Regions from separate parts of the Micromonospora sp. NPDC049048 genome, predicted to be linked through region 1. Evidence: riboswitches for the same ligand, from Rfam matches in the RefSeq annotation. Region 1 holds a riboswitch; each other region holds the start of a gene.

What was found. Region 1 has a riboswitch for cyclic di-AMP ahead of ACGFIG_RS23585 (C39 family peptidase). Riboswitches for the same ligand answer to the same signal wherever they lie in the genome.
Region 2: it holds a riboswitch for cyclic di-AMP, as region 1 does, so the genes downstream of both, ACGFIG_RS20380 (NlpC/P60 family protein) here and ACGFIG_RS23585 (C39 family peptidase) in region 1, are expected to answer to the same signal.
Region 3: it holds a riboswitch for cyclic di-AMP, as region 1 does, so the genes downstream of both, ACGFIG_RS11620 (coiled-coil domain-containing protein) here and ACGFIG_RS23585 (C39 family peptidase) in region 1, are expected to answer to the same signal.

Annotation. Positions count from the first base shown of each region.
Region 1 is NZ_JBICTM010000007.1:361,181-364,444, reverse strand. It holds gene ACGFIG_RS23590 (acyltransferase family protein) at 106-1,353, shown strand; cyclic di-AMP (ydaO/yuaA leader) riboswitch at 1,695-1,835, shown strand; gene ACGFIG_RS23585 (C39 family peptidase) at 2,068-2,928, shown strand; gene ACGFIG_RS23580 (alpha/beta fold hydrolase) at 3,032-3,264, shown strand, end outside.
Region 2 is NZ_JBICTM010000006.1:172,334-175,597, reverse strand. It holds gene ACGFIG_RS20385 (N-acetylmuramoyl-L-alanine amidase) at 1-1,363, opposite strand, end outside; cyclic di-AMP (ydaO/yuaA leader) riboswitch at 1,602-1,736, shown strand; gene ACGFIG_RS20380 (NlpC/P60 family protein) at 1,749-2,789, shown strand; gene dcd (dCTP deaminase) at 2,844-3,264, opposite strand, start outside.
Region 3 is NZ_JBICTM010000003.1:225,216-228,479, forward strand. It holds gene ACGFIG_RS11615 (1-phosphofructokinase family hexose kinase) at 1-900, opposite strand, end outside; gene ACGFIG_RS11620 (coiled-coil domain-containing protein) at 1,109-2,179, opposite strand; cyclic di-AMP (ydaO/yuaA leader) riboswitch at 2,193-2,324, opposite strand; gene ACGFIG_RS11625 (cation diffusion facilitator family transporter) at 2,478-3,264, opposite strand, start outside.

The DNA of each region.
Region 1 (3,264 bases):
GTACCGACCGGTGGGCCGCCAGCAGGCCCCGCGGGGCGCCTGCCCGCGGAGGGCCGAGGAGGAGACGTACGTGCTGGTGAGCCTGCGGAGCGCCGGGATGTCGGCATGACGGACGCCGCGACCGTCGCGCCGGCCGAACGGCCCGCGTCCTCGGCCAACCGCCTGCCGTCGCTGACGGGGCTGCGCTGGGTCGCCGCCCTGCTCGTCTTCGGGTTCCACGCCGCGACGATGGGCATCATCGCCGAGCCCGGCCACAAGGCCGTCGTGGACTGGATCTTCACCCTCGGCCTGTCCGGCGTGCAGTTCTTCTTCATCCTCAGCGGCTTCGTGCTGGTCTGGTCGGCGCGGCCCACCGACACCCGCCGGGCGTTCTGGCGCCGCCGGGTGGCCAAGATCTGGCCGAGCCACGTGGTGCTGTGGGGGGCGGCCCTGGCGGTCGCGGCCTGGTTCGCCGACCCGGTGGACCGGTTCGTCGCCGTGGAGAACCTGTTCCTCCTCCAGGCCTGGGACCCCCGGCCGGGCCACTTCTACAGCATCAACACGGTCAGCTGGTCGCTGTCCTGCGAGTTCTTCTTCTACCTCTGCCTGCCGCTGGCGCTGCCGCTGATCCGCCGGGCCCGGCCGTGGGCGCTGTGGGCCGTCGTGGTCGCGGTGCCGCTGCTGATCCTGGCGCTCTGGCCGGGCCAGGCCCTGGTGCCGGAGGAGAGCCGCTGGTGGTTCACCCAGGTCTTCCCGCCCGTACGGTCGCTGGAGTTCTGGATGGGCGTCGCCGCCGCCGAGCTGATGCGGCGGGGCCGCTGGCGGGGCCCGCGCCTGCCCGTCGCCAGCCTCGTCTTCGTGGCGACCTGGCTGGTCGCCGCGCAGTGGGTCCGCGCCGAACTGTGGGCGGCCCTGCTCTCGGTGGCGTACATCCTGGTCATCACCGCGGCGGCCGACGCGGACGTGCGCGGGCGGCGCTCGCCGTGGCGGTCCCGTCCGATGATCTGGCTCGGCGAGGTCTCCTTCGCCTTCTACCTGGTGCACGTCCTGGTGATGATCACCGTCCTGCGGCTCACCGGCGACTGGGGCGTGGGCTTCCGCGGCTGGTGGGGACTGGCGGTGGTGCTCGGCTTCCTGCTGGTGAACCTGGCCCTGGCCGGCCTGCTGCACCGCTTCGTGGAGAAGCCGATGATGCGGCTGCTCACCCCGCGCCGGCCCGCCCGGCCGACGCCGCCCGGCGGGGACGACGCCGGGAGCACCTCCGGCGGTACCGGGCCGGCGGAGGCGTCGGGGAAGCGGGACAGCGCCGTGCCGCGCCCCCGGTCCGCCGAGCCACGGACCGGGGACCGACCGACGTACGTCGACTCACGCTGACCGTCCCGGCGGGCGGGACGTTCCCGCCGGGGCCGGCCCGCGCACGGACGGTAATCCCACCGTTTCGGTGACGCCGGTCACCACGGCGCCGAATCGGTCAACCAACGTGCGCGGGTCGATTCACGCCGCGAATTCGGGGTGCCGATGTCCGCCTGCTTGACCCCTCGTCCCCCGGAGGGCTCCCAGAAACGGTCGTCCCATTGAGTCACGACAGTGGCTCGATGCCCGCAAAATCGGGCCCAGGATCCAGGTTTAGGCAGGTGGGGTGGGGTTGGCAGGGCGCGAACCGGCCAGTAATGTCGGCGCGTCCGGTGCGGTACCCGATCGCCAGAGGGCGACGCCGCGCCGACCCGCCTAATCGTGAACGACGAACCGGGGACCCACTGCTTCATGGGGTGAATCCGAGGGCCGTAGGCCCTTGGTAGGGCGTTCTTCCCGCCCGAATCCGTCAGCTAACCCGGTCGGCGGTGTCGGAAGGAGTTCCATCCTCGTGCAGCACCCATCCGCCCCTCGGTTGTTCCGCCGTCTCCACGGCGTCGCGGTGCCCGCGCTCCTCGGCCAGCAGGTCGTGAGCTGACCGACCGGTCACCGTCGTTCGTCGCCCGGCTTCCCGGGCGCACCCCCTGAGCAGCCCAGCACCCCGCGCGGACGTCCGTCCGCGCGGTCGGTCCGCCCTGCCCTCGGCACGGATCGCGGGCTGCCCACCCCGAGCCCGTGGAGGAAACCGTGAAGCACCACCTCAAGCGACAGCTGCGTCGCCTCACGTCCGAACGTCCGTACCAGCTGGCCGCCGCGTCCGCCGCCGCGCTCGTGCTGGCGTCGGGCACGGGCGCGCTGCTGGCCAGCACCGACGAGGCCCCCGCCGCCGCGCAGGCCCCGGTCGCCGCGACCGAATCGCGCGACGACGACGCCGCCTCGCGCGGAGCGGCCCGGGTCACGACCGCCCCGTCCAGCGCCGTCCCGTCCAGCGCCGCTCCGGCGGCCTCCAGCGCAGCCCCCTCGGCCAGCGCCTCCAGCGCCGCCGCCAACCCGGATGTGACCCGTGAGCCGGAGCGGCCGAAGCCCCCGGCGGCCAAGAGCCTGAACTACGACTACCAGGCCCAGACCACCTTCTACAACTGCGGCCCGGCGGCCGTCCGGCACGCCCTCAGCGCCGCCGGCATCGCACGCAGCCAGGACACCCTCGGCGCCCAGCTGGGTACCGACCAGATGGGCACCGACTCCGCCGAGGACACCACCCGCGTGCTGAACGCGACGGTGAAGGGTGCGCCGTACCGGACCCGGATGATTCCCGGCGGCGCCGCCACCCCGGCCCAGATGGACCGGCTCCAGGCCGACGTCGTCGCGGCCATCGGCGACGGGCGGGGCGTCGTGGTGAACGTGGCCGGCAGCGCCACGGACACCAACGGCGGCTGGCACTCGTTCCCCGGCGGTCACTACGTCGCCGTCGTCGGCTACCAGGACGAGGGCCGGCTGGTGAAGATCGCCGACTCGGCGAACCCCGCGACCGCCTCGTACTGGATGAGCACCATCGCCCTGGCGAACTGGGCCGCCACCCGCGGCTACTCCGCCTGAGCGACACCGCCGGGCGTCGGCTCCCACCCGGGGGCCGGCGCCCGATGTCGTGTCCGGGTCACGGCCCTCGCCCTCGGCCCGCCCGGGTGACACACTGCGCTGCATGGTCGACGGAACGGGTGACCGGGAGGACGGCCGGCGCGTGCTCCTGCTGCTGCACGGCATGGGCGCCACCGGCGAGGTGTGGCTGCCGTTGGCGCCGCTGCTGGAACGCCGGTGGGCGGGGCGGTGGCTGGCGCCGGACCTCGCCGGCCACGGCTGGTCGCCGCCGCTGCCGGAGTACTCGTTCGCGGGGCTGGCCGCGCGGATCGCCGCCGCTCTGCCGGCGGGGGAACG
Region 2 (3,264 bases), on a different contig from region 1:
TGGCGAAGTCGGGGTCGATGGTGACCAGCCCGGTCCGGTGCGTGCCGGTCGACTTGAACGGCGCCTTCAGCAGGTCGAAGTAGTGCGACCAGTCCCAGTACGGTCCCGGGTCCCAGTGCATGCCGCGCACGTTCGCGGCGACGGTGCCGGGGACGTTGTCGTGGCCGATGATGTGGTTGCGGTCCAGCGGGATGTTGTACTGCCGCGCCAGGTGACGGACCAGCTTGGCGGAGGTGCGGTACATCGCCTCGGTGTACCAGGTGCCGTGCCCGGCGAAGCCCTCGTGCTCCAGGCCGATGGACTTGGCGTTCACGTACCAGTTGCCGGCGTGCCAGCCGACGTCCTTGGTCTTGATGTGCTGGGCGATGTGGCCGTCGACCGAGCGCAGGGTGTAGTGCCAGCCCACCCGCTTCGGGTCCTTGACCAGGTTGACGCTGGGGCCGAAGTAGCCCTCGGTGTCGTGGATGACGATGTACTCGATCTTCTGCTGCGTGGGCCGGTTCGCCAGGTCGTGGTTGCCGTAGTCGCCCAGGGCGGGCCCGTACTGCTGGTACGGCGCCGGGATCCACTCGCAGGAGATGTCGACCGGGCACTCCAGCCCGTCGGGCCGGGCGAGCTTGCGCAGCCGCAGCCGGTCCAGCCAGGAACGGTCCGGCTGGACCGCGCTGCCGGCCAGCGTGACGCGCTGCCCGTCGTCGGTCAGCCGGCTGTCGCCGGTGGCGATGGTGGCGTACACCTCGTTGGCGAAGGCCGCCGCGGCGTCGGCGCTGTCCGCGCCCGAGTACCGGGCCACCGCGCCGTACCAGGCCGCGGGGTCGGTGCCGGCACCGACCGGGGCGCCGATCTCCTTCTGGTACGCGGCCAGCAGCGCCGCGCCGCCCCGGATGTTCGCCGTGACGTCCGTGCGCAGCGCCTCCTCGCTGGCGCCGGTCAGTTCCGCGGCGGCGTCGAGCGTCCGGAGCGCCTCGGCGGGCGGGGCGGCGGCCGGCGGCTCGTTGGCCTCGGCCAGGGACGGGCGGGAGTCGTCGCCGCGCGGGTCCTCGCTGCCCTCGTCGTGGTGGGTGCCGCCGGACAGGGCGGCGACGTGCTCGGCGTCGGTGAGGTGCATCGGTCCGTAGCCGCCGCTGGTGCTCGGCGTGCCGGCGTTGGTGTCCCAGCGGGACTGTAGGTAGGAGACCCCGAGCAGGACGCTCTCCGGCACGCCGTACTCGGCCGACGCGGCGGCGTACTGCTGCTGCCGGTCGGTCACCGGCGTCGCTGCGGCGGCGGATCCGGCGGCGGTGAGCGGCGTCGCCGTCAGGGCGGCGGCCACGGCGGCGGCCAGCAGGACGCGTCTGCTCCTCGATGTCGCTGACAGGTGCATCAGACCCCCAGTTCGGGCGGGCAAAGGTGGGGCCACCTTCGCCCCGCCCGCCGCCTTTGGTCAATACCTTTCTGTCTGACACTTCAGAAGGAAGAAAATCTTCGTCTTCCGGGTTGCGGATTCGCCAGGCGCGGGTGGGTACGGAGTGTCACTGCCCGCAGGGTTGCGGATCGATAACGGCCGTCTCTACTCTGGTCATTCGTCGGCCGGTGACAATCCGTCCAACCCGGGCGGTGGCGGTCCGACACCGCCGAGTCGCTCACGAGCGAGCCGGGGACCCAGGTTCCCGGGGTGAATCCGCAGCCCCTGCGGTAGGGCGTCCCCTTCCCGCCCGAACCCGTCAGCTAACCCGGTAGGCGGTCCGGAAGAAGGAGTACGCAGCCCGGTGGCACACCATGCCCCGCGGCCACCGTCGGCCCGGTCGGTCCGCACCGACCCGACGACGGCTGCGCCGCGCCCACGCTGGTACCGCTGCACCACCGCCCTCGCCGCCCTCGCCGCGTTCGCCGTCGTCCTGACCGGTGGCGCCACGGCGGCCCACGCCGAACCGACGGTCGCCGAGATCGAGCGGCAGATCGACGAGGACTGGAACAAGCTCGAACCGATCATCGAGCGGCACAACGCCACCCGACAGGACCTGGCCGCCAGACGCAAGCAGGCGAACGCGCTCGCCGCGCAGATCGGGCCGCTGGAGAAGCGGGTCGACGAGGCGATGGAGAAGGTGGGCGCCCTGGCCGCCCGCGCCTACAAGGGCGAGAACGTCTCCGTCGTCAACGCCCTGCTGGGCAGCCGCTCGCCCAGCGAGATGGTCGGGCAGCTCGAACTGCTCGACCGGTTCGCCCAGCACCAGCAGCAGGACGTGCGGCAGGTCGCCGAGCTGCGCGACCAACTGGCCGCGAAGAAGGCGCCGCTGGACGAGATGGTCGTCCAGCTCAGCCGCACCGAGGCCCAGCTCGCGGCGAAGAAGAAGCAGATCAACGCCGAGATCGACCGGTTGCAGAAGCTGCGGCTGCGGGTCTACGGCAACGGCGGCGGCGGGCCGCTGCGTCCCGCCCCCTGCCCGGCCGGCTACCCCGGCGGCCCGGCCGGTACCGCCGTGAAGTTCGCCTGTGCCCAGATCGGCAAGCCCTACGTCTGGGGTGCCGAGGGGCCGAACTCGTACGACTGCTCCGGCCTGATGCTCGCCGCCTGGGCGAAGGCCGGGGTCTCGCTGCCGCACAACGCCGCGCAGCAGCGCCGGGTCACCGCGTCCGTCAGCCGGAGCGAGCTGCGCCCGGGGGACCTGGTCTTCTACTACAGCGACCTGCACCACGTCGGCATGTACGTCGGCGGGGGCTGGGTGGTGCACGCCTCCCGCGCCGGGGTGCCGATCAAGATGAAGAAGGTCGACGACGGCCCGATCCACAGCTACGGCCGACCCGGCTGACGTGCCCGGAGGGTCCCCGCCCGGCGGGGGCCCTCCGCCCGCTCGCAGGTCGGGTCAGCGGGTCGGCCAGGTGCGCCAGTGCTGCCAGGAGCGGCTCGGGGTCGGCCCGCGCTGCCCCTGGTAGCGCGAGCCGTAGACGACCGAGCCGTACGGGTGCTCCGCCGGCGACGAGAGCCGGAAGATGCAGAGTTGCCCGATCTTCATGCCCGGCCAGAGCGTGATCGGCAGGTTGGCCACGTTGGACAGCTCCAGGGTGACGTGGCCGGAGAAGCCCGGGTCGATGAAGCCCGCCGTGGAGTGGGTGAGCAGGCCGAGCCGGCCCAGTGAGCTCTTCCCCTCCAGGCGGCCGGCGAGCTGGTCGCCGAGCGAGATGACCTCCAGCGTCGAGGCGAGCACGAACTCGCCGGGATGCAGCACGTAGGGCTCGCCGTCGGGCACCTCGACCATCGACGTGAGGTCGTCCTGCTGCTGGGCG
Region 3 (3,264 bases), on a different contig from region 1:
CACCCGGTCGACCAGGCCGGTGATCGAGTCGATCCGGCCGGTGCCCAGGCCGTGCCGGGTCACGTTCAGCGCGCCGGCCGCCGCGCCGGTACGGATCGCGGTGCGCACGTCACCGCCGCGTGCCGTCACGGCCGCCACCCCGGCGGTCATCGAGTCGCCCGCCCCGCGCGGGTCGGCCGCCTCCAGCCGGGGCATCTCCACCTCGAAGACCTCGCCGTCGACGAGGGCGAGGGCGGGCTTGTCGGCCCGGCTCACCACCACGTTCTCGGCGCCCGCGGCGTGCAGGTCGTAGAGGGCCCGGGTGAGCTGCTCCTCGTCGTCGCCGTCGGCGCGGCCGTCGGCGATCAGCTCCTCGTGGCTGACCTTCAGGAAGAAGACGCCGCTGCTCAGCACGGCGTCGAGGTGCTCACCGCAGAGGTCGACCACCACCCGGCTGCCGTTGGCCCCGAGGTCGGCGGCGAAACGGCGGTAGAGGTCGGCCGGGACCAGGGACGGCTCGTTCGGCCCGCTCAGTACGCTGACCTCGGCGCGCAGCCCCTCGCCGAGGGCCAGGTTGTAGATCTCGTCCAGCTCGTGCCGGCTGAGCGGCTGGCCGGGCACGTCCACGATCTCCCGCCGGGAGCCCTCGCGCCGGTCGTGCACGTACCCGCCGCTGCCGGAGTCGCGGACCACCACCTTCAGGTCCACCCCCTCGCTGACCAGCAGCGGCTCCAGCACCTGGCCGATCTCGCCACCGAGGGCGGTGCAGAGCACCACGTCGACCCCGAGCGACATCACCATCCGGGCCTGCCAGACGCCCTGCCCGCCGGGGTGCAGGTGCAGCTCCGGCGCCTCGCTGGGCTGGTCCACGGTCACCGTCAGCCGGGGCGTGGGCGCGAAGACCATCACGTGCCCGCTCATCCGTCGTACCCGTTCATGCCCCCACCCCTCCAACCGTCGGCACGGTGCGTGGCCGCGCATGAGCTGACGGTAGCGGGAGCGTTGTCCGTGCGGCCGGACTCCGGGCGGCTTCGGCGCGGCGTCGTGAGGGCCGGACCAGGAGCCGCCGGAGACGACGGGCGCCGGTACGCCCCGGGTGCCGCGACGCGTGGCACCCGGGGCGCGGGCGTCAGTAGACCGACAGGTGTACGTGGTTGGTGTGATCGCTGGACGGGTCGCCGTTGGCTCCGCTGTACGACTTCCACCCGCTGCTCGGCAACCAGATCTGCCGGTACCAGATCACGTAGAGCACGGCGAGGCGGTCGGCGTTGTTCACGAAGTACGCCGCGAGGTTGTTGCCGTACGTCCGGTCGCCGCCCGTGGCGTCGCCGCCGAAGCCGCCCTTCTGCGCCGCGAAGTCGCAGGCCCGGCCCTTGGGGTGCTCCCCGGAGCCGCCGGAGCGGTAGCAGGAGACGTAGCGGGTGAAGCCCGCCGCCTTGGCCTGGTTCAGCGCGTGCAGGGTGCGCGGCGTGATGCAGCCGTTGGCGGGGGTGGGGTCGTTGACGCTGCACGACTCGGACGGCCAGGAGCCGTCGGAGTTGCGCGGCGCCGCCTTCGCCGTCTTGTTCGAGGTGCCGCCCGGCGAGCCGCCTCCGCCCGCGGCCTGCTGCTTCTGGTTGGCGACCGTCAGCGCCCGCTCGGCCTGCTCCTTGCGCTTGGCCATCACGGTGACCTGCTTGCGTTGCTCCCGGATCTCGCCGTCCAGGGCGAGCTTGGTGCGGGTGGCGTCGTCCCGGGTCTGCTGGAGCTCGCGCAGGGCCCGGTCCTCCTTGGCGGCCACCGCGTCGAGGGCGGCGGCGCGGTCCATGAAGCCGTCCGGCGAGCCGCTGTTGAGAAGTGCGGACGCCACGCTGAGCCGGCCGGTGCGGTAGGCGGCCCCCGCGATCTCGCCCACGTTGGCGGTGCGCGCCGCCAGCTCCACCTCGGTGGTCTTGAGCTGCGCGGTCAGCTGCTGCTGCCGCCTGGCCGACGTGTCGAGGGCGCGCTTGGCGTCGAGGTAGCCCTTGCTGGCGGCCTCCAGTTGGGCCCGCAGGGCCGGGGTGCCGCCCTCCTCGTCCTGGCCGGGGGCCGCGGCGAGCAGGCCGGCGCGGGTGGCTGCCGCCGCCGGGGCGGCGGTGACCGGGGCCACGGCGGCGCCGAGGGCGAGCATCGTGGCGATCAGGGCCGCCGTCCGGGCGGCACGTCGTCGTACAGGTGCCATCACTGGCATACACGCGTCCTTCCGTCAGCCGCCGACCGGGTTAGCTGACGGGTTCGGGACGGAAGATCCCTACCGCTGACGCGGATGCACCCCACGAACATGGTTCCCCGGTTCGCCCCGTCGGGCGATTAGGCGGCGGCCACCGCCGGCACCGGTGGGTGCCGCCTGGCGGAGGCCGAAGCCGAGACTACCGGTGCCGGTGTGACTGGTGCAGCTCTGGTGACGCAGGGTGTGTGTCCACTAACAGTCAAATCCGGCATAGCGCCACAATAGCCACCCAGATTTAAGGTTGTCCTCATTACCACTCGACTGCCCCACAGGCCCCGGAGGACGCTCCCGGCTCGATCTGCAGCGTGGCGTGCTCGATCTTGAAGTCGTCGTGCAGCGCGTCCCGGGCGGCGCGCAGCACCGCGCCGACCTCCGCGTCGGGCGCCATGGTCAGGTGCGCCGAGGCCACCTCCATCCCGGAGGTCAGGGTCCAGACGTGCAGGTCGTGCACCTCGGCGACGCCCGGCACGGCGGCCAGCCGGTCGTGCACCGCCGTGACCTGGAGGTGTTCCGGCGCGGCCTGCACCAGGATGCGCAGCGCGGCCCGGCCGAGGCGCCAGGTACGCGGCAGGATGAACACCCCGATCGCGACCGCCGCCAACGGGTCGGCCCACCACCAGCCGGTGGCGACGATCAGCAGCGCCGCCCCGATCACGCCGAGTGACCCCAGCAGGTCGCCGAGCACCTCCAGGTACGCGCCGTGGACGTTGATGCTCTCCTTCGCCCCCGAGCGCAGGAGTGCGAACGCGCCGACGTTGGCGAGCAGGCCGAGCACGGCGACCACCAGCATCGGGCCGGCCAGCACCTGCGGCGGATCGCCGAAGCGGCGGACCGCCTCGATCACGACGTAGACCGCGACGCCGGAGAGCAGCATGGCGTTGGCGAGCGCGGCCAGCACCTCCAGCCGGTAGAGGCCGAAGGTGCGCTGCGGATCGCCGCTCGCCCGACGGGTGGCGGCGATCGCCGCGAGCGCCATGCCGATGCCGAGCACGTCGGTGAACATGTGCCCGGCGTCGCTCAGCAGGGCCAGCGAGCCC